DNA from 3 places in the Frankia sp. R43 genome. Region 3 is predicted to be linked to each of the others. Evidence: riboswitches for the same ligand, from Rfam matches in the RefSeq annotation. Region 3 holds a riboswitch; each other region holds the start of a gene.
The links. A riboswitch is a leader RNA that binds a small molecule or an ion and turns the genes downstream of it on or off. The one in region 3 is predicted to bind cobalamin.
Positions count from the first base shown of each region.

Region 1: linked by a shared signal. The riboswitch ahead of ACG83_RS08605 (ABC transporter substrate-binding protein) and the one ahead of ACG83_RS20275 (ABC transporter substrate-binding protein) in region 3 are both predicted to bind cobalamin.
Region 2: linked by a shared signal. The riboswitch ahead of metE (5-methyltetrahydropteroyltriglutamate--homocysteine S-methyltransferase) and the one ahead of ACG83_RS20275 (ABC transporter substrate-binding protein) in region 3 are both predicted to bind cobalamin.

Region 1 is NZ_LFCW01000002.1:228,357-238,902, reverse strand. It holds gene ACG83_RS08615 (ABC transporter ATP-binding protein) at 1-248, opposite strand, end outside; gene ACG83_RS08610 (iron ABC transporter permease) at 245-1,360, opposite strand; gene ACG83_RS08605 (ABC transporter substrate-binding protein) at 1,374-2,570, opposite strand; cobalamin riboswitch at 2,943-3,098, opposite strand; gene ACG83_RS08600 (metalloregulator ArsR/SmtB family transcription factor) at 3,174-3,560, opposite strand; cobalamin riboswitch at 3,764-3,959, shown strand; gene ACG83_RS08595 (ABC transporter substrate-binding protein) at 3,947-5,200, shown strand; gene ACG83_RS08590 (iron ABC transporter permease) at 5,458-6,465, shown strand; gene ACG83_RS08585 (ABC transporter ATP-binding protein) at 6,465-7,391, shown strand; gene ACG83_RS08580 (hypothetical protein) at 7,402-7,962, shown strand; gene fxlM (methyltransferase, FxLD system) at 8,723-9,970, opposite strand; gene ACG83_RS08570 (GNAT family N-acetyltransferase) at 10,066-10,533, opposite strand; gene ACG83_RS08565 (helix-turn-helix transcriptional regulator) at 10,544-10,546, opposite strand, start outside.
Region 2 is NZ_LFCW01000002.1:242,629-253,174, reverse strand. It holds gene ACG83_RS08660 (carboxyl transferase domain-containing protein) at 1-396, shown strand, start outside; gene ACG83_RS08655 (TIGR03960 family B12-binding radical SAM protein) at 485-2,557, opposite strand; gene ACG83_RS08650 (CbtB-domain containing protein) at 2,979-3,191, shown strand; gene ACG83_RS08645 (CbtA family protein) at 3,206-4,099, shown strand; gene metE (5-methyltetrahydropteroyltriglutamate--homocysteine S-methyltransferase) at 4,203-6,563, opposite strand; cobalamin riboswitch at 6,813-7,026, opposite strand; cobalamin riboswitch at 7,279-7,490, shown strand; gene metE (5-methyltetrahydropteroyltriglutamate--homocysteine S-methyltransferase) at 7,656-9,974, shown strand; gene ACG83_RS08630 (hypothetical protein) at 10,167-10,508, shown strand.
Region 3 is NZ_LFCW01000004.1:701,163-711,708, reverse strand. It holds gene ACG83_RS20285 (ABC transporter ATP-binding protein) at 1-530, opposite strand, end outside; gene ACG83_RS20280 (iron ABC transporter permease) at 557-1,837, opposite strand; gene ACG83_RS20275 (ABC transporter substrate-binding protein) at 1,837-3,036, opposite strand; cobalamin riboswitch at 3,072-3,263, opposite strand; gene ACG83_RS20270 (FecCD family ABC transporter permease) at 3,273-3,926, shown strand; gene ACG83_RS20265 (ABC transporter ATP-binding protein) at 3,923-4,753, shown strand; gene ACG83_RS20260 (hypothetical protein) at 4,686-5,615, opposite strand; gene ACG83_RS20255 (DEAD/DEAH box helicase) at 5,608-8,835, opposite strand; gene ACG83_RS20250 (hypothetical protein) at 9,008-9,637, shown strand; gene ACG83_RS20245 (PepSY domain-containing protein) at 9,935-10,546, shown strand, end outside.

The sequences.
Region 1 (10,546 bases), on a different contig from region 3:
CGGTGCAGGTCGGTTCCGCCGAGCCGGAACGTTCCCGCCTTCGGGCGGTGGACGCGGCAGACGCCCCGGATGAGGGTGGACTTCCCGCTGCCGTTCGGGCCGAGCAGGCCGACGACGGTCCCCCGGGCCACGGTGAGGTCCAGGTCGGTGAGCACCGTCCGCCGCCCGTAGGCGAAACACGCGCCGCGGATGTCGAGGGTGGGCTCCGGCGCGGTCACCGGCGGTGTGCTCGCAGCCGGGGCGCTCACAGGAACTGCCTGCGGCGGGTCAGGACGAGGTTGATGAACAGCGGCGCCCCGAGGAAGGCGACGACGATCCCGACCGGGATGACGGCCGGGGCGAACAGGGTGCGCCCGGCGGTGTCGGCGGCCAGTACCAGCAGGGCACCGGCGATCGCGGCGAACGGCAGCAGGAAGCGGTGATCGGCCCCGACGATCAGCCGGGCGATGTGCGGGGCGACCAGCCCCACGAATCCGATCACGCCGGTGAAGCTGACGATGACCGCGGCCAGCATCACCGCCAGCAGGCTGCACACCAGCCGGGTGCGGGTGACGTCCACACCCAGGCTGCGCGCGGCGTCGTCGCCGGCGAACGCGATCGCGTTGAGGTTGGCGGCCTGTCCGGTCAGCAGCACCAGCGCGACACCGACCGGCACCCCGACCGCGGCGACCTGGCCCCAGGTCGCCGCGTTGACGCTGCCGAAGCTCCACCGGACGATCTCGGCCAGCTGGTTCTCGCTGGCGATGTACTGCATCGTCGAGGTTAGCGCCTGGAACAGGTAGGTCAGCGCCGTCCCGACCAGGATGAGGGTGACCGGCGAGGCGCCGCGCAGCCAGGACAGGCCGAGCAGCAGGCCCGCGCAGAGCAGCGCCGCCGCGAGCGCGGTGGCCACCATCGTGACGTCGCCGCGCCCGGTCGAGTCGCCGAACAGGATCGTCACGGACGCGCCGAACGCCGCGGCCGAGGAGATGCCCAGGGTGAACGGGCTGACCATCGGGTTGCGCAGCAGGCCCTGCAGCACGACTCCGGCGATGGCCAGACCCGCCCCCGCGACCACGGCCAGCCCGATGCGCGGCAGGCGCAGCTCCCACACCACGGTCTGGGTGGCGAGGTCGTCGGCCGCGATGGTGATCCCGAAGGCCCGCGTCCACAGCGCCCAGCCGACGTCGCGCAGCGACACCCCGCTCGCGCCGACCGAGACCGCCGCGACGCTGGTCACCGCCAGCAGCAGGGCCCCGGCGGCCAGAATGAGAATCTTGCGGCGGGCTCGACGAGCGGCGAGACGAAACGGGTCGTCTTCCGGCGGCTCGGCCGGTCCCGCCGAATCGGTGGAACCGGCCGTCGGAGCTTCGCTGGTCATCGCCACGCCGTGGTCAGGCGCTGGCATGCAGGCGGTAGGCGGCCGGGTCCGGCAGCGAGACGCCCTGGTAGGTCTCGATCCACTCCTTCATCACGGCGTCGGGGTCGACGCCGGCCATCTTGTCCGGGTGCAGCCAGCTCGCGAGGTAGAGCGATCCGATGATCTTCGAGCAGGCGTTCATCGGGAAGGAGCTGGTGACGTACACCTGCCCGTCGCGCACGGCGGTGATCCCGTCCCAGCCGGCCCTGCCGAGCAGGTTCGCGCGCTCCGCCGCCAGGTCCCCCGCCGACTCCAGGGCGTACCCGCCGCCGGTGTTGCGGACGATCAGCTCCGGGTCACGGTCGAGGACGGCCTCGGGGTCGATGTCGAGCTGGTGGACCGACCCCCGGGCCGAATCAGCGTCGGTGAAACGGATGTCACCGAAGATGTTCGTGCCGCCGGCCAGCGTGACCATGTCATGCCAGCCCGAACCGGGAACGGGCGACGCGAAGTCCTTGTCGTTCTCCAGGTAGACGCGTTTGGGAGTGACACCGGCGAGGCGCTCGGCCAGCAGGTCGCGGTATTTCGTGTAGAAGGCGTTGAGCTTCGCCGCCTGCTCCTGCCGGTCGAAGATCTTCCCGATCAGATCGACGTTGAAGATGTGGTCGTTCTGGTCCCAGCCGGTGATGACCAGGGTCTTGATGCCGAAGGCCGCGAGCTTTCCTTCCGCTTCCTTCCAGGCTCCGTTACGGGGGAAGATGACGACTTCGGGCTTCAGTGTCGCCAGCTGCTCGTAGTTGGGTTCGGCCTGGCCCTTGCCCGCGGTCTTCGTGACGTCGAAGTCGCCCCAGTAGCCCGTGTAGTTCTCCCCCGCCGAACCTCCGTCGAGCCCGACCACCGTGTCGAAGGCGCCGACCGCGCGAATGAACTCGACGTTGAACGTGTTGAACGCGACGACCCGCCGCACCGGAACGGTGATCTCGACCTTGCGGTCGGCGTCGTCGACCACCGCGACCTCATGCCGGGCGGCCTGGGAAGCGCTCGCCGCGGCCGGCTCGCCGGTGGTCGGGCTGGGGCTGCAGCCCACCAGCGCCGCGCAGAGCAGGGAGAACGCAGCCAACACCACCGCGGCCGCGTTCCGCCTCCGGCGGTGGCGGTGGCGGTGGCGGCCGGTGGGCACCTCGAGATGATCAGGCCGCGAAGGGAAGATCCGGGCCAGAGACTGCCGCATGGTCATGGGGTCCTCAGCTGTCTCCGAGCGCGCAGGCGCACGGCATGGATGAATGCGGGAAGGCGGTTGGACGCACGTAAAACCAGCAGGAGAAAGCACTGGAAGATCGCACTCACAGCGCTTTCCGAGGTGCCCGGAGAACACTCTTCCCACGCCGAAGACGACCACCGAAGGAAGAGGAAATGCGTCCGCGACATACGTGGCCAATGAGCCGGATCACCGGCCAGCCGTGTCGGTGCCGGGCGACGCCGCTACGGGAATTCGATCAGAAACCGGTCAGCTCCTGAGAGACGTGCCTGGAGCGACGAGTCTCGATCAGGTAGTTGGACGTACGGCCATGTCGTGACCTCCCTGGATGACGCGTCCCGAGCCGGTGACAGGACAACGTCAGGCCTGACTCACGGTCACCATCGATAGGATGATCACCGTTCACAGTGGCGCGACCGTGCCGGATTTCCACCGGCTTCCGACCGTTGTCCTGGAGTTCCGCAAGCGTAGGGGTCTGTCACCTGCACGTCAACGCGGATGCGCAGGTGGGCTGCCTGCTGTGACCTTCGCGACGTGCCGACCAGCCGCCGACCATGCGATCCCCGGACCGTGCGGTCAGTGGACGTCGGCAGCGGAACCGTGGTGAAGCTGCGGAGCGGGGCGCACCCGGGTGAGCAGCTCGCCGACGACGGGATCCGCGAGCCGATAGCGGATCACCCGGCCGTCCCGCTCCGCGACGACGGCCTGCTGGTGCCTCAGCAGTCGCAGCGCCTGGGAGACCGCCGCGTCGTTCATCCCGACCGCGACGGCGAGATCCGACACGGAGATCGGGCCGACATGGTGGATCGCGAGCAGGATCGCCAGCCGGCCCGGCTCACCGAGCATCGCGAAGACACCGGCCCAGCGGGCGACGTCGTCCCGGTCCCCGATCGCGGCCACCGCGTCGCACGCCCGGTCACGATCGATGATCCGGTGCTCGGCCCGAGCGTCCAAGCGGTGCATGGGACGATTCTCGCACCCGCCCCCCCTCGCCGGACATTCGCCGACCGCGCGTCCGAGCACGTCAGACCTCCCCGGCGATCTCCAATGATCTCCGGAAACGTGCCGCGCGGGCGCAGGATACGGCTCCGTCCGGGCCCGACGGAGGACATCGAGCACATTCGACCAAAAATCTGCATTGCCTTGCAGATGAGCAGGCGTTCTCGTACAGTTCGTCCCGCCGTGGTGTTCGGGAAGCCGGTGCGGAACCGGAGCGGCCCTCGCCACTGTGATCGGGATGTCACCGGCCAGTCCTCGCCTGCGGGCGGGGAAGTCACTGAGCGCCGGAGTCGCCGCTTGGGAAGGCGGCCGGTGACGCACCACCCGTCAGCCAGGAGACCGGCCACGGCATGCGATCCGTCCACGAGGTGCTGGAAGGCGGCCTTCTTCGCATGCGCGCACGTCTGGTGGCCCTGAGTACCACCCTCCTTCTCCTCCCCGCTCTGCTGGCCGGCTGCGGCGACGACGATCCGTCGCCCTCCACCGCCGGCGCGGGTGCGGGTGCAGGCACAGACTCCCGAGGTTGCGTGACCTCGTTCGACGAGGGCACCGACTACTACCCGACGCGCTCCACCCTCGAGCACGCGAAGAACTTCACCATCACCTACGAGAAGGCCTACCAGGTCGTCACCGTGAAGGAGCCCTACCCGGACGGAAAGCCCGAGTCGTACGTCCTGTACCGGTGCGGCACCCCCAAACCGGAGCTCACCGGCGACCTCGCCGACGCACCGCGCATCGAGACGCCGATCGACAGCCTCTACTCCGGCTCGACCACCCACCTGCCGCTGCTGGTCGACCTCGACCGCACCGGGATCCTCACCGGGGTCTCCAGCGCCGCCTCCGTGGTCAACAAGGACATCCGCGGCCGTATCGACGCGGGCAAGGTCGTCGAATATGCCGGCAACGGCCAGCTCGACACCGAGAAGGTCGTCACCGCCGCGCCGGACGTCCTGATGACCGGCGGCACCGACGACCCCGCGTATCAGAAGCTGCGCGACGCCGGCATCCCCGTCGTCGCCAACGCCGAATGGCTGGAGAGCGATCCGCTCGGGCGCGCCGAATGGGTGAAGTTCATGGCCGCGTTCACCGGTGACGAGGAGAAGGCCGGCAAGGTCTTCGACCAGATCGAGGCGGACTACGACGCGATCGTCGACAAGGTCCCCGACAGCAAGCCGGTCCCGACGCTGATCGGCACCATGTACCAGGGCACCTGGTACATGCCCTCAGGAGGCAGCTACGTCGGCAAGCTGCTCGCCGACGCCGGCGCCAGCTACCCCTGGTCAGGCGAGAAGGACACCGGCAGCCTCGAGCTCGACTTCGAAAGTGTCTTCACCAAGTCAGGCGACGCGAAAATCTGGCTCGCCGACGGCGAGTGGAAGACGCGGGGCGACATCACCGCCGAGGACGCCCGCTACGGCCAGTTCGCAGCCTTCCGCGACGGCCAGGTCTGGAGCAACAACCTCGTCATCGGCGCCGGCGGAGGCAACGACTACTGGGAACGCGGCGTCACCCGGCCCGACCTCGTCCTCGGCGACCTCGCCGCTATTCTCCACCCCGACGCCTTCCCCAACCACACCTTCGCCTTCTACCAGCAAATCAAATAGCGATGCCGGACTTCGGCGCCGCCCCGCAGGGCACGACGAACCAGCAGGTCGCCGCCCCGCGCGCCCGAGTGGGAGACCCGGCCGCCGCCCCTGTCCCGGCGGCGCCGCTCCCCCGCGTCCACGGTCGCTGCCCGGACCGTCCGGGCGATCCGGGCGGCCCGGGCGGCCCGGGCGGCCCCGTGCCGTCGGCCGACCGGGCGGTGCGCGATGCCCGGTCGGGTCGTCGTCCGTTGCGCGGCCTGCTCGTCCTCGCCGCCATGTTGGGAACCCTGGTCGGGATGTTCCTGCTGGCGCTGGCGGTCGGATCCGTCTCCATCCCGCTCGACGAAACCCTGCGAGTCCTCGCCGGGCGGGACCCGCACGATCCACGGTGGACGGTCGTGGTTCGGGAGATCCGGCTGCCGCGGGCGCTCACCGCCGGACTCGCCGGGGCCGCCCTCGGCGTGGCCGGCCTGCAGATGCAGACCCTGTTCCGCAACCCGCTAGCCGACCCCTACTCCCTCGGTGTCAGCTCCGGGGCCAGCCTCGGTGTCGCCCTCGTCGTCGCCGGCGTCGGCGGCTCCGGCGGCACCTTCACCGCCAGCGCCGCCGGCAGCGGCCGGTACGGAATCGTCGTCGCCTCTGCCGCAGGCGCGGCCCTCGTCCTCAGCGCGACCCTCGTCCTCGCCCAGTGGGTACGCTCCGTCGTCACCCTGCTCGTCATCGGCGTCATCCTGAACAGTGCCGTCGGCTCCCTCGTCAGCCTCCTGCTCACCTGGACGGCGCCACAGCGCGCCATCCAGTACTGGATGTGGTCGCTGGGCAGCTTCGCCGGCACCTCCAACGGCGACCTCGCGGTCTTCGCGCCCATCGTCGGGGTAGGACTGCTGGTCGCGCTGCTGACCGTCAAGCCGCTCAACGCGCTGCTGCTCGGCGAGAACTACGCCCGCACCCTCGGCCTGCGGCTACGCCGCGTCCGCGCCGCCACTCTCCTCGGCGCCTCTCTGCTCGCCGGGTCGGTCACCGCGTTCTGCGGGCCCGTGGCCTTCCTCGGCATCGCCGTACCCCACATCGCCCGCCGCCTGCTCGGCACCGCCGACCACCGCGTCCTCGTCCCCGCCACCATCCTTACCGGAGCGGCACTCTCCCTCGCCTGCTCGATCGGCTCCCAACTGCCGGGCACCGACCAGGTGCTGCCCATCAACGTCATCACCGCCCTGATCGGCGCCCCCATCGTCATCGCGGTGCTGCTGCGGGCCCGCGCCGCCGTCGCCGGGGTCGCCTGATGCCCGCCGACCACCAGGTTCGGCCAGGCGCCGCGGCCGCCCCCGGGCCCGACGCCACCTCCGAACCCCGACCCAGCGGCCTGCCAAGCACTGCTGCCCCCGGCGGCGGCCACCCGGCAGGCACCAGCACGTGGCCGGGCTCGGAACTACGGCTGGACGGACTCGCGGTCGGCTACCGCCACCGGCGCGCGCGGCGCCCTGTTCTCGCCGGTCTGACCGCCACCGCACCCCGCGGCGCGCTGACCGTCCTGCTCGGGCCGAACGGGGTCGGCAAGTCCACCCTGCTACGCACCCTGGCCGGACTGCAGCCGCCCTTCGGCGGGCGGGTCCTGTTAGACGGTTCCGACCTCGGCCGGCTTTCCAGAGCCGAGCGGGCCCGAGTCGTCAGCACCGTCCTCACCGACCGCGTCCAGATCGGCCTGCTCACCGCCGCCGACCTGGTCGGCCTCGGCCGCCACCCGCACACCGGCCCCACCGGCCGCCTCGACTCCGCCGACCGCGCCATCGTCGACTGGGCCCTGACCGCCGTCAGCGCGTCCCACCTCGCCGACCGTGACACCGACGAGCTCTCCGACGGCGAACGCCAGCGCGTGATGATCGCCCGCGCACTCGCGCAGGAACCATCCCTCATCCTGCTCGACGAACCGACCGCCTTCCTCGACGCACCGAGCCGCGTCACCGTCACCGCCCTCCTGCGCCGCCTCGCCCGCGAACGCGACCTCACCGTCGTCGTCTCCACCCACGACCTGGAACTCTCGCTGCGGGTCGCCGACCAGGTCTGGCTCCTCGACCGCGCGGGAAACCTGCACACGGGCAGCCCGCAGGAGGTGATCGGCACAGGTGCGGTCAACGCCACCTTCGACAACGACGACCTGCGCTTCGACCCCGCCACCCGAACCTTCGAACTCCGCGGGACGCCTCACTAAGGAGCCGGAGATGGCCACCGACACCGACTACCGCACCGTCGACGAACTGGGCAACGGCACCCTGCACATCTGGGACCTACCCACCGACACCGACACCCTCCTGTCGATCATCACGGACGTCTTCACCGACCACTGGCGCCAGATCGGCTTCGGCGTGATCGTCCAAGGCGCCGCCTGGGAGGTGGCCGCCCCGAACCCACCCCGGAAGATCGTCATGTATGACGGGTACGTCACCGTCGACTTCGGCACCTGGCACTTCCACCTCTGCATCGGCGAGCACACCGCCAGCGGCCCCGAACTCGGCCGCATCCGCCGCTGCGCCCGCGCCGAGCTCTACCGCCGCGTCGGCCCGGACGGGGCGCCCGTCTCCTGGGGGCTGCGCCTGTTCAACGCCATCGGCGAGCAGATGATGACCGTCCTGCTCCCCAACCCGTTCCTCACCGACACCCAGGAACTGCGCTCCGCACCGGACTTCTCCCGCCTCGCCGCCTGGGACCACCTCCGCCGGCGCTACCTCGGACTCGACCCCGACCCGCTCGACCGCACCGGCAGCGGCTTCCGCCACGGTTAGGAAGACCCGCCGAATCGTTGATCGTCTGACTCGAAGGCACGGATCCGCCTTCGACGGGAGTGTCTGACCGACATGGACGCGGTCTGGCTCCACCGCCGAGAGCGACTCGATGCGGAGGTGCGATCACGAACGGACACATGACTCATGCCGACCCCGATCAATCACCAGCGGCTGACCGCCGGTTCGTGAAACGAGCCTCCGCCCGGGCACCGATGCCGCCGCTATCTGAGCCTGGTTACCCTCCCGGCTCTCCCGACCACCTGCGCAGGAACAACCGCATGGCCTGGGAAGCTGATCGGCGAGGGGACAGCGGGGCCTGGTTGCCATTGATCGGCTCGTCGGAGTCCTCGACTCGAAACCCGGCGCCGAACGTGGAACCGCGCAGGCGCCACCACGGGGAGAGCGCCTCGTGGACCGTCCGCCGCACAAGCGGACGGTCCACCGGTCCCGATCTTGTCCATCGTTGCAGGTCATGGCGCCGACGCGACCGGGCCGGCCGACCTCCGTTGCCATACGGGACCCATGCCTTTTGGCAACGTCCGTGGACACGAGCCTGGTGACCTCCCACCCGGAAAGCGGATGGTCAACGCCGCCATTTTCGCAGGTCAACCGGGGTCGCAAACGGACTATCTTCGAGATCAAACGGTTCCGTTGCCACACTCGTTGCCATAAAACGATCAACCGGCGATCGGCAAATCCCGCTATTTCCGCAGGTCAAAACGGTGGGCAGGGGCGCGGTCGAACCGCCGGCCTTCCCTTTTCAGGCCGCAGCGGGCGCTGGCTCAGCGAGCCGGACGAGAACTCGGCTGTCGCGCTTGTCGACCGCCAGCAGCACGCCCGACAGCTCTGGATGTCCGGCGTCAGCCAGGTATGCCTCGATCCACAAGCGGACGCGCTGCCCACCGTCACGGTCCCAGTCACGGACCCGCTCAGCGAGCCGCGCCGCCAGCTCAGCGGCCCGCGGGCCGTAGCCACAGGCGCCGATCTCGTAGCTGGGCATTTCGGCGTCGCTGTCAGGAGTCGGCCGTGTCGTGAGATATGCCAGCGTCCCGCCCTCGACGACACCCATGCTTCCCCACGGTCCCTTCGGTGCCATCAGCCGGCCATCCTCGACCGCAGCCCGCGACACCAGGAGCCGGCAGAAGCCCTCCAGCGTGGCCAGCCAGAAATCGAGATGCTCTGTCCAGCCCCACGGGACGGCGACCCCGGTCCAGTACACCGCCGCAGGATGCTCCAACGCGTCTTGCAGCGCCGAGGCATCCACCGGGCGATCATCATCAAGCCGGACCACCAGGGCTGGGCCAGACCCGACCGGGACGTTCTGCTCGCGCACGGCGCCGACGCCACGCATCGGCATGAACCCGTCCTCCATGACCGATCGGCTCCGAAGAACCGCTCCGGCGCGCTCGAAGACGACCGTTCGGGTCAGGCCGAGGATCCGCAGCGGCACCACGAGGCGTCCGTCCTCGGCGAGCTGCTCCCACCAGGCCTTCGGGATATCCCAGGCGCCCGCGGTGACCACGATCCGATCGAACGTCGGCCCTCCGGGCGCGCCGAGCATGCCGTCGCCGTGCACCACGGTCACGGCCGCACCCATGCCGCTCAGCGCGGCGCGCGCCGCGGACGCCACAGCCTCGTCGTACTCGATCGTCGTCACAGAACCAGCCGGACCCACCAGATGGGCGAGCAATGCCGCGTTGTACCCGGTGCCAGCGCCGATCTCCAGAACCCGATGCCCCGGACGGACGTCGAGCTTCTCCAGCATCCCCGCGACCGTGCCCGGCGCCGAGGCCGAGCTGACCGGAACTCCGTCGCCGTCGCGGTGGGTCACCACCGGGTCGGGCCCATAGGCGCGTTCCAAGGGGACGTCAGGCACGAACATGTGCCTTGGCACGGCCCGCATCGCCGCGTCCACCTGGCCGCTGAGAGCCGCGCCCCACGGGCGCAGACCGTCGACCATCGCGTTCCTCAGCTTGTCCGCTGACGCGGTTTCCGCCTCCAGGCTCACAGGCGCCAGTGTAGTTCGACCGTCGCTGACCGTTCCGGTCGCCTCACCCGCGCACGCACCCGAAATCGGTGAGGTGGTGCCTGCGCCGAGGCCAGCTACGACGATGGAATCTGTGTCCGGTAGAACACCTTGCCGTCGTGCACGTGCGCGCCCAACGCGTCGTAGAAAGTCTGAGCTTCGGTGTTCTCCTGATCCGTCGTCCACTCCACGCGGCTACAGCCCCGCTCTTCGGCGACGGTCCGCAGGTGCTCCATGAGCACCCGCCCGACCCCGCGCCGCCGGGCGGCAGCGGAAACGTACAGCTCCTTAAGAAACAGCGAGTGCGTCACCCCGGCGGCGGGCCACAGGTAGGAGTACGACGCCATCCCCACCAGCCGTGCTCCATCCCGCGCCAGCAGGACGGAGGCCACCGGGGTGGGGCCGAACAGCAGCCGCTGAATCTGGGCGACGCGCACGGCGAGCTCTTCGACCGGTGGCGCCTGGTAGTAGGTGTCCAGCTCCTCCATGAGGGCGGCCAGGTCTTCGGCGTCGTCCAGGGTGGCCGGTGCTACCGAGATCGTCACCAGCGCCAGTTTA
Region 2 (10,546 bases), on a different contig from region 3:
CACGGCGGCGCCTTCGTCGTCTTCTCAAAAGCGCTGAACCCGAGCATGACCGTGCTCGCGGTGGATGGTTCGTTCGCCTCGGTGCTCGGCGGAGCACCCGCCGCCGCGGTGGTGTTCGCGGGGGAGGTCGACGCCCGCACCGCGGCCGATGCACGCGTCCGGAGTCTTGAGGCCCGGGCCCTGTCCCGCTCCGGCGACGAACGCACCGCGCTGACCGCGGATCTCGACGAGCTACGCGCGTCGGTCCGGGCCGAGAAGCTCGTCGAAGTCGCGGCGGAGTTCGACCGCGTGCACAGCGTCCAACGCGCGGTCGAGGTCGGCTCGGTCGACGCCATCATTCCCGCGGCGGAGATCCGCCCGCGCGTGATCGCGGCCATCGCGGCCCACCGCGGGTAGCCTGCTGGGCGGGCATCGTCCTGGTCGGTGTGGGGCATGGCGGCACGCCGCGCACCATGCCCACACCAAACCAGGACAACGCGGCAGGTTAGGGCTGCGCGGCCAGCTGGCCGCGCGGGGACACCATGTCACCGACAGCCGGCGCCACCTTTCTGGCCTGACTGTTCTCCGCCTCGGGTGATGCCGAGGGAGCGGGGATGGCTGGGACAGCAGGGGCGGCGGCCACCTGGCTGGACGATGTGACCGACACCACCGGAAGCAGACTGCGCACCGTCGGGCCGATCTCGTTGAACGTCCCCATCGTCGGGCAGACGCCACAGTCGTAGCACGGCGTCCACCGGCAGTCGTCGAGCTCCGCCTCGCGCTGCGCGTCCTGCCAGTCGGCCCACAACCAGTCCCGGTCGAGACCGGAGTCGAGATGGTCCCACGGCAGGACCTCGCGCTCGTCCCGCTCCCGGGTGGTGAACCAGTCCAGCGAGACACCCAGCGGGCCCAGCTCCGCCTCGCACGCCGCCTCCCAGCGCGCGAACGAGAAGTACTCACTCCAGCCGTCGAAGCGACCACCCTCGCGCCACACCCGCTCGATCACCCGGCCGACCCGGCGATCACCGCGGGCCAGCAGGCCCTCGATGATGCCCGGACGCCCGTCGTGGTACCGGAACCCGATCGCCCGCCCGACCTCACGATCGGCCCGCACGGTGTCCCGCAGCAGCTTGAGGCGGTGGTCGGTCACCTCGTACGAAGCCTGCCCGGCCCACTGGAACGGAGTATGCGATTTGGGGACGAATCCCCCGATCGACACGGTGCAGCGGATGTCACGGTGACCGCTGGCCTTCCGGCCCGCCCGGATGACCTCGCGGGCGAGGTCCGCGATCTCCAGCACGTCCTCGTCGGTCTCGGTGGGCAGACCACACATGAAGTACAGCTTCACCTGGCGCCAGCCGTGCGCGTAGGCCGTGCTCACGGTGCGGATGAGGTCCTCGGCGCTGACCATCTTGTTGATGACCTTGCGCAGACGCTCCGAACCACCCTCGGGGGCGAAGGTGAGGCCGCTGCGCCGACCGTTGCGGGAGAACTCGTTGGCCAGCGTCACGTTGAAGGCGTCCACCCGGGTCGAGGGCAGGCTCAGTGACGTGTTCGTGCCCTCGTAGCGGTCGGCCAGCGCCTTGGCGATCTCGCCTATCTCGCTGTGGTCCGCGCTGGACAACGACAGCAGGCCGACCTCGGAGAAGCCGGAGGCCGCAAGACCGGCGTCGACCATCGCCCCGACCGTCGCGATGTTGCGCTCCCGGACCGGCCGGGTGATCATACCCGCCTGGCAGAAGCGACATCCACGGGTGCAGCCGCGGAAGATCTCCACGCTCATCCGCTCGTGCACGGACTCCGCGAGCGGTACCAGCGGGGCCTTCGGATACGGCCAGGAGTCGAGATCCGTCAGCGTGTGCTTGGACGGGCGGGCCGGGATGTCGTCCCGGGTGGGCGTCACGGCGGCGATCCTGCCGTCCGGCCGATAGGTCACGTCGAAGAACGCCGGCACGTAGACCAGGCCGAGGCGGGCCAGCCGGAGCAGCAGCTCACCGCGCCCACCGGGCGAGCCCTCGGCCTTCCACACCCGGGTGACGTCGGTGATCCGCAGGACGGCCTGCTCACCGTCGCCCATGACCACAGCGTCAAGAAACTCGGCGACCGGCTCCGGGTTGAAGGCCGCATGCCCCCCTGCGACGACGATCGGCGCCGCGTCGCCACGCTGGGCGGCACGCAGTGGGATGCCGGCGAGATCCAGCGCGGTCAGCAGGTTCGTGTAGCCGAGTTCCGTGGCGAAACTGACACCCAGCACGTCGAAATCGCCTACCGCCCGATGGCCGTCGACGGTGAACTGAGGGATGCCGTGCTCACGCATGAGCGCCTCGAGGTCCGGCCAGACCGAGTACGTGCGCTCGGCCAGGACGTCCGGCTGCTCGTTGAGGATCTCGTAGAGGATCTGCACACCCTGGTTCGGAATGCCGACCTCATAGGCGTCCGGGTACATCAGGCACCAGCGGACGGCGGTGTCGTCCCACGGTCTGACGACCGAGTTTCCCTCACCACCCACGTACTGAACCGGTTTCCGGACCCGTGGGAGCAGTGGCTCCAGGAGAGGGAACAGTGACTGTCCGGACATGCCCGCGAGCCTATGGCACCGGACCCGGCGCAGCCGAACGCCGCTCTCTGGAAGCGCCGTACGACGACGCGGCATGAGCGGAAGCATCGGGGACGGCGGGTGGAGCCGGGCGGGCACGGCCACGTCACGCCGATCGAGGAGGTCGGGTCGGAGCCCGGCCACGCTCGCCATGAGATCCCCGGGGTGCCTGGCCGTCTACCAGGCCGGAGTGTCGTATTAGTCATCCGCGGCCGGCCGTTGACAGCCTTCCCGGACAGGCCAATACTTCAGTGGTTCACCCCTGGAAGCCGGCGGGAATCCGGCACGGTTGCGCCACTGTGATCGGCCCGTTCGGGAAGCGACGACGGTCGGGCCGGGAGTCAGACCCAGAGTGAACGATCCGCTGTTTCCCGGGACGCAGTTTTCCCAGAAGGGCGCCACCATGGTCACACCCGCCGCGCAGACACGGCATCGTTCCATTCCTCTGCCACTTACCGCTCGCACCCTGTGGCTGTTCGGTATCACCGCTCTCTCGCTCCTGCTCTACTACTTCATCGGTGTGGACCAGGGAGCCACCTCCGTGTTCGGGCATGACCATCACATTCATGAACTCGTCCACGACGCCCGCCATTTCATCGGCTTCCCCTGCCACTGAGGGGGTCACTGATCATGGAGCAGCGTTTCATCTACCGCGCGCTCGGCACGGGGCTTCTCGGCGGGCTGCTGGCCTTCGTTTTCGCGCGGATCTTCGCCGAGCCGTTCATCCAGAAGGCGATCGACTACGAGTCGGGCCGTGATGCCGCGCAGGAGGCTCTGGACAAGGCCGCGGGGCTGGCTGTTCCCGCCGCGGAGGCCGAGATCTTCACCCGGACGGTGCAACGCAACATCGGCATCGCCACCGGCATGGTCCTGTTCGGTGTCGCGATGGCCGGCCTGTTCGTCGTCGCCTACCTGATCGTCTCCCGCCGGTTCCCGCAGATCCGGCCCCGGGTCCTCGCCGCCCTTCTCGCCGGTGCCGGATTCGTCGCGCTCTACCTGGTTCCCTTTGTGAAGTACCCGGCCAATCCGCCCGCGATCGGCCATGAGGACACGATTGGCGCCCGCAGCGGCGTGTACGTGGCCATGGTGGCGGTGTCCCTGGTCGCCCTTGTCCTCGCGTCCGTGGCCGCTTATCGGCTGGCGCCCCGTTTCGGGGCGTGGGGGGCGGTGCTGTTGGCCGCACTGGGTTTCGTCGTGTTGACCGGCATCGCGATGGCGGCCCTGCCCGCCCTCGGTCATCTCGGGGCCAACCGAGCGGAGTACGGCAACTTCGCGACCGAGACTCCGCAGCCGCTGGAGGCACCGGACGGAACGATCGTCTATCCGGGATTCCCCGCGGATGTCCTTTTCAAGTTCCGGCTCTATTCCCTGATCGCACAGATGATTATGTGGGCGACGATCGGACTCGTGTTCGGCCAGCTCGCCGAGCGGCTCTCCGCCGCCCCGGCACCCGCCTCCCGGAAAGCGGAGGGTGCCACACCGATCGCAGAACACCAACTCGGCGACTCCGCCGCTCCGGCCTGAACCAGGCACAGGCAGCTCCCACAACGGTGTGGGCCCGGCGGTTCGCCACACCGGGCCCACACCGTTCTCACCCGCCAGGCGGTCGGGCCGTCGTCAGCGCGGATCAGCCCTGCCCGGAGGTCCTCGGCAGCGTTCCGCGGATCCGGCGGGTCGCGGCGACCATGTTGCGCAGGGCGATCTCGATCTCGCCTTCGTCCCGGGTCGTCGTTCCCCATCCGGGGCTCACCCACAGCAGGGCGGGCTCGATCGCCGCCAGCCGCAGGCGCAACGCCTCCTCGATCTCCTGGACGGTCGGTGCCCGGGGCACCCGCCTGTCGCCCACCCCGGCATCGAGCGCCCGGCGGTATCCCGACCGCCGGAGGTCCGCGACCAGGTCGGTCCACGCGCCGGCGCCAGCCGCCTCGACGCAGGCGACATCGGCGTCGAGCTCCTCGATCAGGCTGACGACGTCACCGGGCTCGGAGCAGCACAGGCGCGTATGGATCTGCGTTCCGGCGTCCGCCGCGGAGGTCGCCAGCCGGAACGTTTCGGTCGTCCATCTCAGGTACTCCTTCCAGCTTCCGCGCCGCAGCGGTGTCAGCACAGGGACTCCGGGCTCGTCGATCTGAATGATCCGGATGTCGGCAACCTGCAGATCATCGATCTCGTCGCGCAGCACCAGCGCGAGCTGGCGGGCGGTGTCGGCGATCGCCTGGTCCTCGCGCACGAACGACGAGGCGAGCATCGTCACGGGCCCGGGCAGGATCGCCTTCACCGGCCTGCTCGTGCGGGCCTGTGCGTAGGAGGCCCAGCGCACCGTCATCGGCCCAGGCCGCGCCACGTCACCGAACAGGATCGGCGGTCGGACATACCGCATGCCGTCGGACTGCACCCAACCGTGGTCGGTCGTCGCGTAGCCGGTGAGCCGCTCGGCGAGAACACGGACCAGGTCGTCCGGCTCCAGCTCTCCGTGGACGAGCACATCCAGGCCGATGTCCTCCTGTAACGCGATCAGCCGGTCGATCTCGGCCGCCATCGCCTGGACGTGGATGCTCTCGCCGGCAGTGCCGCCACACCAGGAGGAACGCGGTGCTCCGATGGCGCCATCCGGTCGAAAGGATCCGGCTGTCGTGGGCAGAACCGGCAGTCCCAGCTTCCCCGCCTGGGCGGCGGCCCGCACCTCGGGCTCCGCCCGGGCGACCGTCAGCTCCCCGCTGTGGATCGACAGCACACGGGCCCGCACCGCCTCGTCGACGAGACCTTCCGGCACGGCGGCGCGGCGCGCGTCCGCGTCGGCGAGCTGCTCGGCCACTGCGGGCAGGTCCTCGCGCAGCGCCCGGCCGAGTAGCACGATCTCGTCGACCTTCTGTCGGGCGAACGCCATCCGGTCGATCAGCCGGGCGTCCAGCCCCCGTTCCAGGGTGAGGTCAAGCGGCACATGGCGCAGCGAGCAGGATGAGCTCACCACCAGGTCGCCAGCGAGCCCCAGCAGCGGGACGCAGGTCGCCAGCGCCGCCCGCAGGTCGGTGCGCCACACGTTCCGGCCGTCGACGAGACCCGCGACAATGGTGGTCGCGCCGATGCCACCGATGCCGGCGAGCGCGACGAGGTTGCCGGGGCCGGCCACGAAGTCCAGCCCGATCGCGTCGACACCCACGGAGGCCAGAACGGGCAGCGCCGCGCCGATCTCACCGAAGCAGGTGGAGACGAACAGCTTCGGCCGCGATGGCATGGCCGCGAGCGACCGGTAGGCGCGGCGCAGCCCAGCCAGTTCGGCCTCGGACAGGTCCCGGGCCAGTGCGGGTTCGTCGAGCTGCACCCACACCGCGCCCGCCTCGGCCAGCCGACCCAGCAGCTCCACGTAGGCGGCGACGAGGTCGTCGAGCAGGTCGAGCGGTGTGAAGCCGGCCAGCGCCACGGTCGAGGCTCTGGCCACCAGGAGAAAGGTCAACGGGCCGAGGAGAACCGGGCGGGTGATCAGACCGAGATCTCTTCGGGCCTCGGTGAACTCGCGCAACGGCTTACGTCCGGCCAGCCGGAACCTGGTGCCCTGGTCGAGCTCGGGCACGACATGGCGGTAGCTGGTCGTGAACCAGTTCGCCGTGCCCAGCGCCGGCAGGCCTCCGCCGCCCCGTGCCATCGTGAAGTAGATGTCCAGGTCCGCGGAACTCCGTGAGTTCACCCCGCCGGCGAGGGCGGCCTGGCGATACCGGTCGGGGACCGCGTCGAACAACACGGCGGTGTCCAGCACCTGGTCGTAGAAGGAGAACGTGTTGGACGGCACCTCGTCCAGCCCGGCGCCGGCGAGTTCCGCCCAGACGCCGGCCCGCAGCTGCGCGGCCCGGAGCTCCAGCTCCGTCGCATCGATACGGCCGGCGCAGTACGCCTCGGTCGCGGCCTTGAGCTCACCGGCCCGTCCGATGCGTGGATACCCGAGAACAGTCGTGCTGACCGCGCCGATGTCGTCGACGTCGCGAGCCGCCATGGTTCCATCCCTCGCCGAGGCGCACCCTGGCCAATGACAGCACGCGGCAGGAGCGGCGACAGCGAGGCGGCGGGCACTCGGCGGCCGGACCGGGATCGCAGGGTCGCCTGCTGACAGGCCAGGGAGGCCCACACAACCCTCGCCGTAACCCGCCGCGCGGCGGGCAGGCTCGCCCGTTCGGCCGCGGCCACAGCCCGCGACACACCGTCGGCCACCGGCCCACCCGCGAGGCCACGGACCTCCGCGCACCGGCGGCGCGCGGGCGGGGGCAGGTCTTCGGACTCGTGGGCGCCCACCGGCCGACTGACCGGCGAACCTACTGGCCACCGCTTCCCGGGCGGAGTACCCACCCAGTGCTACTGGCAGCGTTCGTTCCCACTCACCGCTGCGGGGCAGCCCCGGATTCACACCGGGTTCCCTCTTACGACGTCCTCACTGGCCAGCCGACACATCGCCGCAGGAAACCGACGAACGGACACGCTGGTTACTGCGGCACGCCCGCGTCGACCGGCACGGGAGGACGAACCCACCGCAGCCACGATCATACGGGGCGCCGTCTCACTCATACCACGGCCTCATCCGACGTCCGCGATCGTGTCCCAGGACAACGTCGTGCTCTCGGTGAGTCGCTCGCGCGGCATTGCTAGGCTCATGCACACAGCTGGTTCGACCATTGGCACCGTTCCCGCAGGGCGCGGTGCCGGTGGGAGACGTGAGAGGGAACCCGGTGTGAATCCGGGGCTGCCCCGCAGCGGTGAGTGGGAACGAACGCCGTCCGATGCCATGCCCCATCAGGGTGTGGCCTGAGAGCACTGAACCCGCACCGTCCTGGCTGGTGATGAGTCGGCTGGGGCCGGGTTTGGGAAGCGACGGCCAGTAGGAATCCCGGTCCGGATGGGCCGGTAGAGCCCGCGAGTCCGAAGACCTGCCCGCTGTGCGTGCCCGCGACCGCGGGGCGCTTGGCTGTGACCTCGTGGGCGGGTCCGCGCCGTCGGCACACCTGCTGGTCCGCGTTTTCCGGAGGCCGGCGCGGGGGTGTCGGTGCCGTGTCGGCGCCTGTCGCGAGGTGAGTGGACTCGCGAAGGAGAGCCCATGAGCACGACCAGTCCGACCAGCCTCGCGACGGTGTACGGCTATCCCCGGCAAGGAAGCAACCGGGAGCTCAAGAAGGCCACCGAGGCGTACTGGGCAGACACCAGCGACCCGGAGCGGCTGCTGGCGACGACCCGCCAGCTGCGCCGAGAGCGGGTGGAGCTACTGCGCGCCGCCGGGATCGAGGAGATCCCGAGCAACGACTTCTCCCTCTACGACCATGTGCTGGACGCCGCCGTCCTGCTCGGCGCGATCCCACCGCGGCACCGCGAGACGGTCCCGGACGTGAGCACCCCCCAGGGCCGGCTGGACCGCTACTTCGCCATGGCTCGCGGCAACGACCAGGTCGAGCCCCTGGAGATGACGAAGTGGTTCGACACCAACTACCACTACCTGGTGCCCGAACTCGGCCCGGACACCGCCTTCGCTCTGGACCCGGACAAGCCGCTGCGTGAGTTCGCCGAGGCCAGGGATGCCGGTGTGATCACCCGCCCGGTACTGGTCGGCCCGGTGACCTTCCTGCTGCTGGCGAAGCCCGCGGCGGACGCCGGCGAGGGCTTCGAGCCGCTGTCGCTGCTGGACCGGATCGTGCCGCTGTACGCCGACCTGCTCCAGCGCCTGCGCGCCGCGGGCGCGGAGTGGGTCCAGCTCGACGAGCCGGCCCTGGTCCAGGACCAGCCCGCGGTCGTCCTCGACGCGCTGCGCGGCGCGTACGCCACCCTGACCGCCGTGGTGGACCGGCCGAAGCTGCTGCTCGCCACCTACTTCGACCGGGTCGGTGACGCGCTGCCAGTGCTGCGTGACAGTGACCTCGACGGCGTCGCGCTCGACTTCGTCGGCCCGGCGGCGGCGAACCTGGCCGCCCTCACCGCGGCCGGCGGCCTCGGAGGCAAACGCCTGGTCGCCGGTGTGGTCAACGGTCACAACATCTGGGCCGCCGACCTAGCCGCCGCCCTTGACACCCTGGAGAGCCTGCGGGGCCTGGCCGGGCGGGTCGACGTCTCGGCGTCCTGCTCGCTGCTGCACGTGCCGCTCGATGTCGCTCTCGAGCGTGACCTGGACCCGGAGATCGCCGGCTGGCTCGCGTTCGCCCGGCAGAAACTCGACGAGATCGTCACCCTCACCCGCGGTCTGACCGCCGGCCGCGCGGCCGTCGCCGACGCCGTGAACGCCCGTGCCGAGCGGCTCGCCGCGCGCGCCGCGTCACCGCTGGTACGGGTCGACGCCGTGCGGCACCGGGCCGCCGCCGTCACCGACGCGGACCTGCACCGGGCCAGCCCCTACGGAAAGCGCGACCAGATCCAGTCCGAGCAGCTGAACCTGCCCCTGCTGCCCACGACCACCATCGGGTCGTTCCCGCAGACCCCGGGCCTGCGCCAGGCACGGGCCGCGCTGCGCGCCGGCACCCTGAACCCGGACAGCTACCTCGCCGCGATGCGCGACGAGATCCGGGACGTGATCGCCGAGCAGGAGGAGTTCGGCCTGGACGTCCTCGTCCACGGCGAGCCCGAGCGCAACGACATGGTCCAGTACTTCGCCGAGCAGCTCGACGGCTACCTCGCGACGACCGACGGCTGGGTGCAGTCCTACGGCTCCCGCTACGTCCGCCCGCCGATCATCCTGGGCGATGTCTCCCGCCCGAAGCCGATGACCGTCGAGTGGGCCACTTACGCCCAGAGCCTCACCGACAAGCCGGTGAAGGGAATGCTCACCGGCCCGGTCACCATGCTGGCCTGGTCGTTCGTCCGCGACGACCAGCCGCGGGCCGACACCGCGCGGCAGGTCGCGCTCGCCCTGCGCGACGAGGTGACCGATCTGGAGGCCGCCGGGATCCGGGTGATCCAGGTCGACGAGCCCGCGCTGCGCGAGACGCTGCCGCTGCGGAACGCCGACCGGGCCGACTACCTGGCGTGGGCGGTCGAGTCCTTCCGGCTGAGCACCTCCGGCGTGCGTGACGAGACCCAGATCCACACCCACATGTGCTACGCCGAGTTCGGCGACGTGCTCCAAGCCATCATCGATATGGACGCCGACGTCATCAGCCTGGAAGCCGCCCGCTCGAAGATGGCGATCGTCGCCGACCTCGCCCGCGCCGACTACCCCAACGAGGTCGGCCCGGGCGTCTGGGATATCCACTCCCCGCGGGTGCCCTCGGTCGCGGAGATCACCGAGCACCTGCGGGTCGCGACCGACGTGTTCCCGGCTCGGCGGCTGTGGGTCAACCCCGACTGTGGGCTGAAGACCCGCGGCTACCCCGAGGTACGCGAGACCCTCACCAACCTGGTCGCCGCGGCCCGTCAGGTGCGCACACAGGTCTGACCGCCTTATCCCGCTCGCGCGGGTGTGGGGGCCGGGCACCGAGAACGCTCCGCCCCCACACCTCGGCGCCGCACCGGACCGCATCGATCACCTGACCGAGCGGTATCGCCCACATCGCCGACCGGAGCCACGCCTGCACAGCAGAACATATGTGAAGATGTGAGCTGGTCTTATGCGGGATGGGTGAGGCTGATGGGTAAGCATCCCGAACCGCTCCAGGTCGAGATCGACGGCACCGAAATGGTGCTCCTTGAAGCGGCCGTCTACGAACAGCTGCGCGCCCACCACAGGCAGCTCGGCGCCCAGTCCGCCCGAATGCACGAACTACGGCACCGCGTGGAACTTCTCGATGCCTGTCTCGATGATCTGATGCTTCACGTGCTCCAGCTGCCGGCGTGCCCGGAATGCCCCGGTGCCGAATGCTCGGCGACCGAGCTCGACTGCCCTCGGCGGAGACTTCTCACGCTTCTCACCAACCGTCCCACCGGTGAGGCGACTCGCCGGGTCAACAAGCGGCGACGCACGCGCCGCTGATTCCCCGACGTCAGCGCATGTCTCCGCCCTGATCTCGC
Region 3 (10,546 bases):
CGTTCGCCGTCGGAGAGCTCGTCGGCGTCGCGGGTGGCGAGCTGGGACGCGCCGACGGCGGCCAGGGCCCAGCCGACGACGGCCCGGTCGGTGTCGGCGAGCCGGCCGGTAGGGCCGGTGTGTGGGTGGCGGCCGAGGCCGACGAGGTCGGCGGCGGTGAGCAGCCCGACCTGGACGCGGTCGGTGAGCACGGTGCTGACCTTCCGGGCCCGTTCGGCTCCGCTGAGCCGGTTGAGGTCCGATCCGTCGAGCAGGGCCCGCCCGGCCAGTGCCGGCTGCAGGCCGGCGAGGGTGCGCAGCAGGGTGGACTTGCCGATGCCGTTCGGGCCGAGCAGCACGGTGAGCTGCCCGCGGGGTGCGGTCGCGGTCAGGCCGTCGAGGACCCGGTGGCGCGCTCGGCGGCGGCGGTAGCCGACCGCGAGCCCGTCCAGGCACAGCCCGGGTGTTCCTGCCAGCCCCGGCGTCCCGGGCGTCCCCGGCGTCTCGAGTGGGCCTGGCGTCTCGGGTGGGCCTGGCGTCTCGGGTGGCACCGGTGGCACCGGAGCGGCGGCGGGCATCAGGCGGCCCCCGCCGCGGCGGCGCGGGCCCGCAGCAGCACCGCGATCACGATCGGAGCACCGAGCAGCGAGGTGACGACGTTGATCGGCAGCACCTGGTCGGTACCGGGCAGCTGCGCGGCGATCGAGCAGGCCAGCGCGACCAGCGCGCCGGTGAGCAGCGTCGCCGGGACGAGCAGCCGGTGGTCGGCGCTGCCGAGCAGGCGGCGGGCGATGTGCGGCACGGCGATGCCGAGGAAGGCGACGGGCCCGCAGAACGCGGTCACCGAGCCGGCGAGCACCGACGCGCCGACGAGGGTGACCACGCGGACCCGGCGCAGCCGCAGGCCGAGGGTGCGGGCGTAGTTCTCGCCGAGCAGCAGCGCGTTGAGCGGTTTGACGGTCAGCAGTGCGACGCCGAGCCCGACACCCACGATGGGCGTGAAGACGGCGAGATCGCTGTTGGACGTCCCGGAGAAGCTGCCCAGCGACCAGATCCAGTACTGGACGGCCCGCTCCGGCGCCGTCCAGGTGAGCAGCAGGCTGACCAGTGAGCTGACGGCGCTGTTCAGGATGACGCCGATGACGAGCAGGGTGACGACGGACCGCACCCACTGGGCGAGCACGAGCACGGCACCGAGGACGGCGGCGGCACCGACCGCCGCGGCGACGACCACCCCGAACCGGCCGCTGCCGGCGACACCGGCGGTGAACACTCCGGCGGAGCCGCCGACCCCGGCGACGACGGCGGCGACCCCGAAGCTGGCCCCGGAGCTGACGCCGAGGGAGTAGGGGTCGGCGAGCGGATTGCGGAACAGGGTCTGCATCTGCAGTCCGGCCACGCCGAGCGCCGCCCCGGCGAGTGCGGCGGTGAGCGCCCGAGGCAGCCGGATCTCGCGGATGACGATCGTCCACCGGTGGTCGTGCGGTTCGCTTCCGACGAGCACCCGCAGGGTCTCGTCGAGCGGGATGGAGACCGAGCCGACCGCCAGGGCCAGCAGGAACATCGCGACCAGGCCGGCGACGAGCCCGCCGAGGACGACCGCGGCACGGGCCCGACGCCGTCCGACGGCACCCGGACTGCCGCTGGCACTCGGACTGCCGCTGGCACCCTGGCTGCCGGCGGCGGCCCGGTTCGCGGATGCCAGCGAGGTCGCCGGCGCCACCGCGGGCACCGGTGCCTCCGATGACGCGGAGGCGACCGCTGGTGCTGCCACCACGGGTGGTGGTGTGGGGGCCGGGCCGGGAGGCGCCACCGGGTTGGTGGACGCCTCCGCGGCCGCTCTGAACAGCGCCGTCACTACTTCAGCTGCTGGTAGAAGGCGAACGTGTGGTTCGGGAAGGCGTCCGGGTGCAGGATGGCGGCGAGGTCACCGAGGACGAGATCGGGCCGGGCCACGCCGCGCTCCCGGTAGTCGTTGCCGCCGTCGGTGTTGGTGACGAGGTTGTTGTCCCACACCTGGCCGTCGCGGACGGCCGTGAGCTGGCCGTAGCGCGCGTCCTCGGCGGTGATGTCGCCCAGTTTCCTCCACTCGCCGTCGGCGAGCCAGATCTTCGCGCTGCCGGCCTTGGTGAAGACGGTCTCGAAGTCGAGCTCGAGGCTGCCGGCGTCCGTCGAGTCGGCCCAGGGGTAGCTGGCGCCGGCGTCGGCGAGCAGCTTGGCGACGTAGCTGCCACCCGAGGGCATGTACCAGGTGCCCTGGTACATGCTGCCGACCAGCACCGGCACCGCCTTCTCGTCCGGGACCTTGGCGGCGATCGCGTCGTAGTCGGTCTCGATCCTGTCGAAGACCTTGGTGGCCTTCTCCTCGTCGCCGGTGAACGCCGCCATGAACTTCACCCATTCGGCGCGCCCCAGCGGGTCGCCCTCGAGCCATTCGGCGTTGGCGACGACGGGAACGCCGGCGTCACGCAGCTTCTGGAACTCGGGGACGTCGTACCCGTCGGTCATCAGCACGTCCGGCGCCCCGGTGACGACCCGCTCGGTGTCGATCTGGCCGTTGCTGGCGTACTCGACGACCTTGCCCGCGTCGACGAGGCCGCGCACCTCCTTGTTGATCACATAGGTGCCGGTCGCCACCCCGGTGAGGACGTCGAGCCGGCCCAGGTCGGCCAGCAGCGGCAGGTGGGTCGTCGAGCCGGAGTAGAGGCTGGTGATCGGGGTCTCGATGCGCGGTGCGTCGGCCAGGTCACCGGTGAGCTCCGGCTTCGGGGTGCCGCACCGGTACAGCACGTACGACTCGGGCTTGCCGTCCGGGTACGGCTCCTTCACCGTGACGACCTGGTAGGCCTTCTCGTAGGTGATCGTGAAGTTCTTCGCGTACTCCAGCGTCGAATGCACCGGGAAGTAGTCGGTGTTCTCGTCGAACGAACTGACGCAGCCACGGGCGTCCGTGCCCGCGTCGGCGGCGGCCGGCGACGGATCGTCGTCGCCGCAGCCCGCCAGCAGTGCGGGGATGAGAAGGAGAGTGGCGCTCAGGGCCACCAGACGTGCGCGCATGCGGAGTGAAGCCGCCTTCCAGCACCTCGTGGACGGATTCGCGGGGGTGCCGTGGCCGGTCTCCTGGCTGACGGGTGGTGCGACACCGGCCGCCTTCCCAGGCGACGATTCCGACGCTCAGTGACTCCCCGACGGGCGGGGACTGGCCGGTGACATCCCGATAACAGTGGCGAGGGCCGCGCCGGTTCCACACCGGCTTCCCGAACACCACGGCGCGACGAACTGTACGAGAACGCCTGCATCATCTGCAAGGCGATGCAGACGATCTGCTCTGCGCGGGCCTGCTGCTCGGCCTGTCCTGGCTGCGCGGCGCCTCGCCGGTCACCCTCATCCTGGTCGGGACGGCGCTGACCTACCTGTTCCAGGCGCTCACCTCGACGATGCAGTACATCGCCAGCGAGAACCAGCTGGCCGAGATCGTCCGGTGGAGCTTCGGCAGCGTCAACGCGGCGACCTGGGGCCAGGTCGCCGCGGTCGGGGTGCCGGTCGGTGTCGCGCTGGTGCTGCTGACCGGACAGGCCGCCAACCTCAACGCGATCGCGTTCGCCGGCGACGACGCCGCGCGCAGCCTGGGTGTGGACGTCACCCGCACCCGGCTGGTGTGCAGCCTGCTGGCGGTGATGCTGGCCGCGGTCATCGTCAGCTTCACCGGCGTGATCGGATTCGTGGGGCTGGTCGCCCCGCACATCGCCCGGCTGATCGTCGGGGCCGATCACCGCTTCCTGCTGCCGTTCGCCGCGATCGCCGGTGCCCTGCTGGTACTGGCCGCCGACACCGCCGGGCGCACCCTGTTCGCCCCGGCCGTCATCCCGGTCGGGATCGTCGTCGCCTTCCTCGGGGCGCCGCTGTTCATCAACCTCGTCCTGACCCGCCGCAGGCAGTTCCTGTGAGCGCCCCGGCTGCGAGCACACCGCCGGTGACCGCGCCGGAGCCCACCCTCGACATCCGCGGCGCGTGTTTCGCCTACGGGCGCCGGATGGTGCTCACCGACCTGGACCTCACCGTGGCCCGGGGAACCGTCGTCGGCCTGCTCGGCCCGAACGGCAGCGGGAAGTCCACCCTCATCCGGGGCATCTGCCGCGTCCACCGGCCGAAGGCGGGAACGTTCCGGCTCGGTGACACTGACTTGCACCGGCTGGTGCCGCGGGAGCTCGCCCGGATCACCGCGTACGTCCCGCAGGGCTCGCCCGGCCCGTTCGCCCTGACCGTCACCGAGGCCGTCATGCTCGGCCGTACCCCGCACACCCGGCTGCGGCCGTCACGCGAGGACGCCCGCCACGTCCGCGAGGCGATGGAGCTGCTGGACCTCACCGCCCTCGCGGACCGGCATGTCGACGAGCTCTCCGGCGGCCAGGCACAGCGGGTCGTCATCGCCCGCGCCCTCGCCCAGCAGCCCCGGGTGCTGCTCCTGGACGAGCCGACCAGCGCCCTCGACCTGCGCCACCAGGTCGAGACCCTGCACCTCGTGCACACCCTGGCCGCCGAGCGCGACCTCCATGTGCTGATGGCCATTCACGACCTGAACCTCGCGGCGCGCTTCTGCCACCAGGTCGCCCTGTTGCACGGCGGCCGCGTCCTGACCACCGGAGCACCGGCCGACGTCTACCGCGCCGACGTCCTGGAGCAGGTCTACGGCCTGCCGGTGGAGGTCAGCCGCCACCGCGGCGTGCCCGAGATCCGGCCCCGTCTGCCCGAGACACGGCGGGCGGGGTCGTAGCGGGTGACGCCCGGGGCGTGGTGAGGATCCGGTAGGCCGGGCGCAGCACCTCGCGCAGATCGCCGAACGGTTCCACGACCAGCGGCCCGCACAGGTCCAGCAGGATGTCGGGACGTCCCGTGGGCCCGCTCCGGTCAGCCGTGCCTTCGCGGCGGCCTTCGGAGCCCGGCGACGTCCAGCTGGCCGGGTCCGGAGCCGTCCGTTGAGGATCCGGAGACGTCCAGAACCCGGCCGGGTCGGTCGGCGGCGCCGTGGCCGGCTGGACGTCGCCGGTCGCGGGGGCGGGGGAGCGTGGGCGCAGGTGCCGGATCTCGGTGAGCAGCGCGTCGCGTTCCCGGCCGCGCAGGGCGAGCAGGGTGAACGGGTCGGTGTCGATCGTTTCGGCGAGCTGGTGGCAGGCCGCGACGAGGTGGGCGCACGGCCGCTGCCAGTCGGTGCAGGTGCAGTCCATCGCCAGGTCGTCGGCGCGCTGCGGGAACAGGGTGAGCCCGCGGGCGGCGAACGTGTCCTCGATGTCCGCGGGCAGGGAGCCGGCCAGCAGCGCGGCGGCGTACCGGGCCTGGGCGGCCAGTGCGCCCGCGGCCTGGCTCCAGGCGTCGTCGCCGAAGGTCCGGACGGCAAGCCGGGGCTTGTGCAGGTCCTCGCCGCGGTCCCGGACCAGGGCGACGACGAGGTTGCCGGTGCGCCGCACGGTCAGGACCGCCTCGGTGCGGGCCAGGGCACGGCCGGCGCGCAGCGGCTCGGGCAGGGTCATGCCCTCGATCAGCTCGAGGAACCGTGCGGACCACCAGGCCCGGCGGCTCCGCTCCCGGTCCCGGTCCCGGCCCCGGTCCGGCTGGCCGCGGGTGGGCGGCTCAGCCATCGACGGCGTCGGGGGCGAGGGTGACGAGGTCCCGCAGCTCGTCGGTGGAGAGCGTGGCCAGCCAGCTCTCCCCGCCGCCGACGACGGTGCGGGCCAGCGCGGCCTTGTCGGTGAGGATGCGGTCGATCCTCTCCTCCAGGGTGCCCATGCACAGCAGGGTGCGGACCCACACGTCGCGACGCTGCCCGATGCGATGGGCGCGGTCGGTGGCCTGCGCCTGGGCCGCCGGGTTCCACCACCGGTCGATGTGGATGACGTGGTTCGCCGTGGTCAGGTTGATGCCGTTGCCGCCGGCTTTCAGCGAGAGGAGGAAGACCCCGGGCCCGGAGCTGGTCTGGAAGCGTTCGACCAGGGCGTCGCGCTCGGCGGCGCGCAGGCCGCCGTGCAGGAACGACACCTCCACCCCGAGCCGGGCGGACAGGTGCGGTGCGAGCATCGCCCCGAACCGGGCGAACTGGGTGAAGCACAGCGCGCGCTCGCCGTCCGCGACGATGCCGGTGAGCAGATCTTCCAGCCGGGCGAGCTTCCCGGAGCGGCCGGGCAGCGCCGAGGAGTCGCCGAGCAGGTGGGCCGGGTGGTTGCAGACCTGCTTGAGCCGGGTCATCGCGGCCAGCACCACGCCGCCCCGCCGCACGGTGGCGGACGGGTCCCGCAGCCGCTCCATCATGTCGTCGACGACCGCCCGGTACAGCGAGGCCTGCTCCGGGGTCAGGGTGCACAGCTGGCGCAGTTCCACCTTGGACGGCAGGTCGCGCAGCACCGCCGGGTCGGTCTTCACCCGGCGCAGCACGACCGGGTGGATCCGTCGGCGCAGCCGGGCGGTCGCCTCCGGGTCGGCGTACCGCTCGATCGGCACCGCGTAGCGGGCGCGGAACGCGGCGGCGGAGCCGAGCAGGCCCGGGTTCACCGCGTGCATGATCGACCACAGGTCGCCGAGGCGGTTCTCGACCGGCGTCCCGGTCAGCGCGATCCGGTGCCGGGCGGTCAGCTGGCGGACGGCGCGGGCCTGCGCGGTCGCCGCGTTCTTGATCTGCTGCGCCTCGTCGAGGACGAGCCGCTCCCAGGCGACCGCGCGGAACGCCGCGATGTCGCGGACGAGCCGTGGATAGGTGGTGAGGACGAGGTCATGCCCGGACGCGGCCTCGGCGACACCCGGGCCGTCCTGCGGGACGGCCGCGTGATGGGCGTGAACGGTCAGACCGGGAGCGATCCGCGCCGCCTCGCGCCGCCAGTTTCCCAACACCGAGGTCGGGCAGACGACGAGGGTCGCCCCGCGGCGGGCGGCGGCCCGGGCTCGCAGCTCCAGGGCGAGCACCTGGATGGTCTTGCCCAGGCCCATGTCGTCGGCGAGGACCGCGCCGAGGCCGAGCCGGTCCAGCAGCGTGAGCCAGGCCAGTCCCTGCACCTGGTAGGGACGCAGCCGCACTCCCAGCCCAGCCGGTGGTTCGACGGGTTCCGTCCGCGACACCGCCGCCCCGGATCCGTCACCCGGCCGAGGTCCGCCCGGCGGGCCGTCCGGGCCGGCGAGCAGCGCGCCGAGCCAGCCGTCCGCCACCACCTCGACATCCGCGCCGGCCTGGTCCGCGCCGCCCTGGTCGGGGCCGAGACCCGCGTGGGCGAGAACGTCGCCGACGGTCATCCGGCCGCCGCCCGTCTGGCGGGCCAGGTCCAGGTCGGCGAGCTGGCCCGGGTCCACCCGGGTCCACCTGCCGCGCAGCCGCACGAGGCCGGCCCTGGCCTTCGCGAGACGTTCGAGCTCCACGCGGCTCAGCTCGACACCGCCGAGGCTGACGGCCCAGCGGTAGTCGACGATCCGCGCGAGATCCGTCGTGACGTCCCGCAGGATCGGCGTCACCGGGTCCACCGCGCGGACGGTGAGGCGGGCCGTCGGCCGGGCCGGGCGCACCCACCAGGACGGCACCAGCACCCCGAAGCCCTCCTGCTCCAGGGCACCTGTGAGCTCCAGGAACCGCTGCGCCCGCGCCAGGTCCAGATCGAGGCTCGCCGGCCGGGCCTCCCGCAGAGCCCGGTCGAGGTCCGGCCAGACCGCGACGGCCCGGCCGAGCCCGGCGAGCAGCGCCTCCTCGGCATCGGTGGTCCACCCGGCGGGGCCGGCGGGCCCCGTGGGACGGCGCCGCCAGATCTGGCCCGCCGGTACCTGGACGCCCGGGTCGTCGACCGCCTGCAGCAGGAAGTCGACCCGCCAGGCGTCGTCGTCGCCCGGGGATCCCCGCGACAGCGCCCCCGGCTCGGTCAGCCGGAAGCACACCCGCAGCGCGGACGGCCATTCGCCGCCCGCCCGCCACGTCTCGACCTTCGCGGCGAGCTCGCGGCCCGCGGTGCCGGTGGCCGTAAACCGCGGAGTGCCGTGGGTCCCATCCGTCCCGCCCGAGCCGTCGGAGTCATCCGTCCTGTCGGCGCCGTCGAGCGCGCGCAGCCAGCCGGCCGCCGCCCGCGCCGCCGCCGTCCGGCGCGGCCCCGGGACACCGAGGCGGCGGCCGGATTCCCGCAGCCGCTGTCGGACGTGCGTCTCCACCCGGTGATCGAGCGCGGCACCCAGCGTCGTGACCGCGTCGTTCCAGGACTCGCCCCCCGCCGCGGTCGGGGCGGCGGCCCGGAACGCGGGTGGCATGGCCGCGACCAGCTCGTCAAACCGCACGGCGTCCGGCCCGGTCAGGACGGGCGACCAGCGGGCCAGGGGCCGCGCGCCGTCCCATCCGACCGCGGGAAGCACCCGGCCGCGGTCGACCAGCTCCACCCCGAAGGCGTCGACGGCCAGCAGGAACCCCGCGGACGCCCCGAGCCGGACGCCCTCCCCGGGCTCCCACCACGGGCCGGACGCCGGCGAGAGGTCCGGACAGATCGTGTCGACCCGCCACGTCCGCAGAACCGGGCCCTGGGCCTGCGCGGTGTGGTCCGTCCCGGCGGTGCTCCGCGCTCCTGGACCGGCCGAGCCGGCAATCGCGGTGCTGAGCGCGGCCGCCAGCTCCGGCGACGCCAGCGGTGCGCCACTGGTCAGGCTTGGCAGGAGCACGGCGAGGCGCCCGGACGCGGCGGGTCGGACCCCCGCGAGCGGCGCCAGGTCCGAGGCCATCGCGGCGAAGGGGTGCGCGGACGGGTCCGCTGCGGTCTCTCGTGGGGACCGGCCATACCGCCGCGCGTCCTCCGCCCACAGCACCGGCAGGCCCGAAGGCGTGCAGACGCCGTGCACGACCAGCATCACCACTCCCCAGGGGCCACCACCCGGATTCGGGTGTCTCCACACCGGCTCACCCCGGAGCCTATGCGGGAACACGCAGGCTCCGGGGCGGGGGAGGGCCTGCGGGGCGACCAGCGCGGGCCCTATCGAGTGCGTGTCGGACTGAGCACGATCTGACTATGATTCCGGAACTGTGATCTGGGCCGCGACGCCGCTCGGGCGGGCCGCGCGTGCCTCGGCTGTGTCCGTGCTGGCCGTCGTCCTGGCGGTCCTCGCCCATGTGGCGGCCTGTGACCGGCTGCCGAGCCTGCCGGTCACCGCGTGCGGGAGCCTGCTGGCGCTGCGCGTGTGCTGGGGCAACACCGGGCGGCGGATGTCGCCGCCGCGCCTCGGCGGCCTGGTGCTGGGCGTCCAGGCAGGTCTGCACCTCGGCTTCGCCATGACGGAGCCGGCGCACGGCACCCACCGCGGCCTGCCCGCTCACGGTTCCATGGCGATGCCGGTGGGAGCCCTGGACTCGGCCGGCATCGACCTGCTGCCCGGTGGCGCGCGGATGGCGCTCCTGCATCTGGCGGCGGCACTCGTCCTGGCCTGGTGGCTCTCCGTGGGAGAGCGGCTGCTGTGGCGGGCCGCCCGCGGGGCCGCGGCCGTGGCCCGCCGGGCGGCGGGCCGCCTGCGCCGCCGTCGTTTGTACGGGCTCTGCCCGCTGCCGGTCCCGGCCGTTGTGCGGCAGCGCCGGCCGGCGGCGGACCGGGCGCCGCACCTCGCCCAGCTGGTTCATCTCGTCGTCCGCAGGGGACCTCCGAACCCCCGCCCGGCCTGACCGGTACCCGGTGCCGTCCCGTCGATCACAGGTGGGACGGCTGATCCGTCGTGCCGCGATCCGGCCCGGCACCGCCGTTCCGCCTTCGACGCGGCACGGATCCGACCACCGCCGCCGCCTCCGCTGCGGACGCACGCGCTGACGCCGACGCGCTCACAGTCGCGGACGCGGGCGCGCACGCCGATCGCGACGCGGTGCGGCCACCGCATGCCTCGACACACCTGTTCGGAGAGCCCTGTGACCACGCTCGACAAGTCGGGGTCATCCCCCGACGACGCGGCAACCGACGCCGCGCACATGAACGATCTCCCTGAGACCCGCAGCCCCGCTGCCCGGACCGCTGACGTCCCCGAGCCTCGCGAGCCGGAATCCGAGAGTGTCTCCCCGCCGGTCGGACGGACGTCCCGCGGATGGCGGCCACTGCTGCTGCGGCTGCACTTCTACGCCGGGGTGCTGGTGGCGCCGTTCCTGGCGATCGCCGCGCTGACCGGCCTCGCGTACACGCTCACCCCGCAGCTCGACCGGCTGGTGTACGCCGACGAGCTCTACGTCGACGAGGTGGGCACCATGCCGCGGCCTCTCGCCGAACAGATCAGCGCGGCGCTGGCCGCGCATCCCGAGGGCACCTTCGCCTCGGTGCTCACCGGCGACGCCCCGGACAGGACCACCCGGGTGGTCCTGTCCGTCCCCGAACTGGGGGACCGGCAGCGCACCGTCTACGTCGATCCGTACACCGGTCGGGTACAGGGGGTCCTGACCACCTGGTGGGGCAGCACGCCACTGACCACCTGGCTGGACGACCTGCACCGCAACCTGCATCTCGGCTCGTTCGGTCGGCACTATTCGGAGACCGCGGCGAGCTGGCTGTGGATCGTCGCGCTCGGCGGCCTCGTGCTCTGGCTGGCCCGC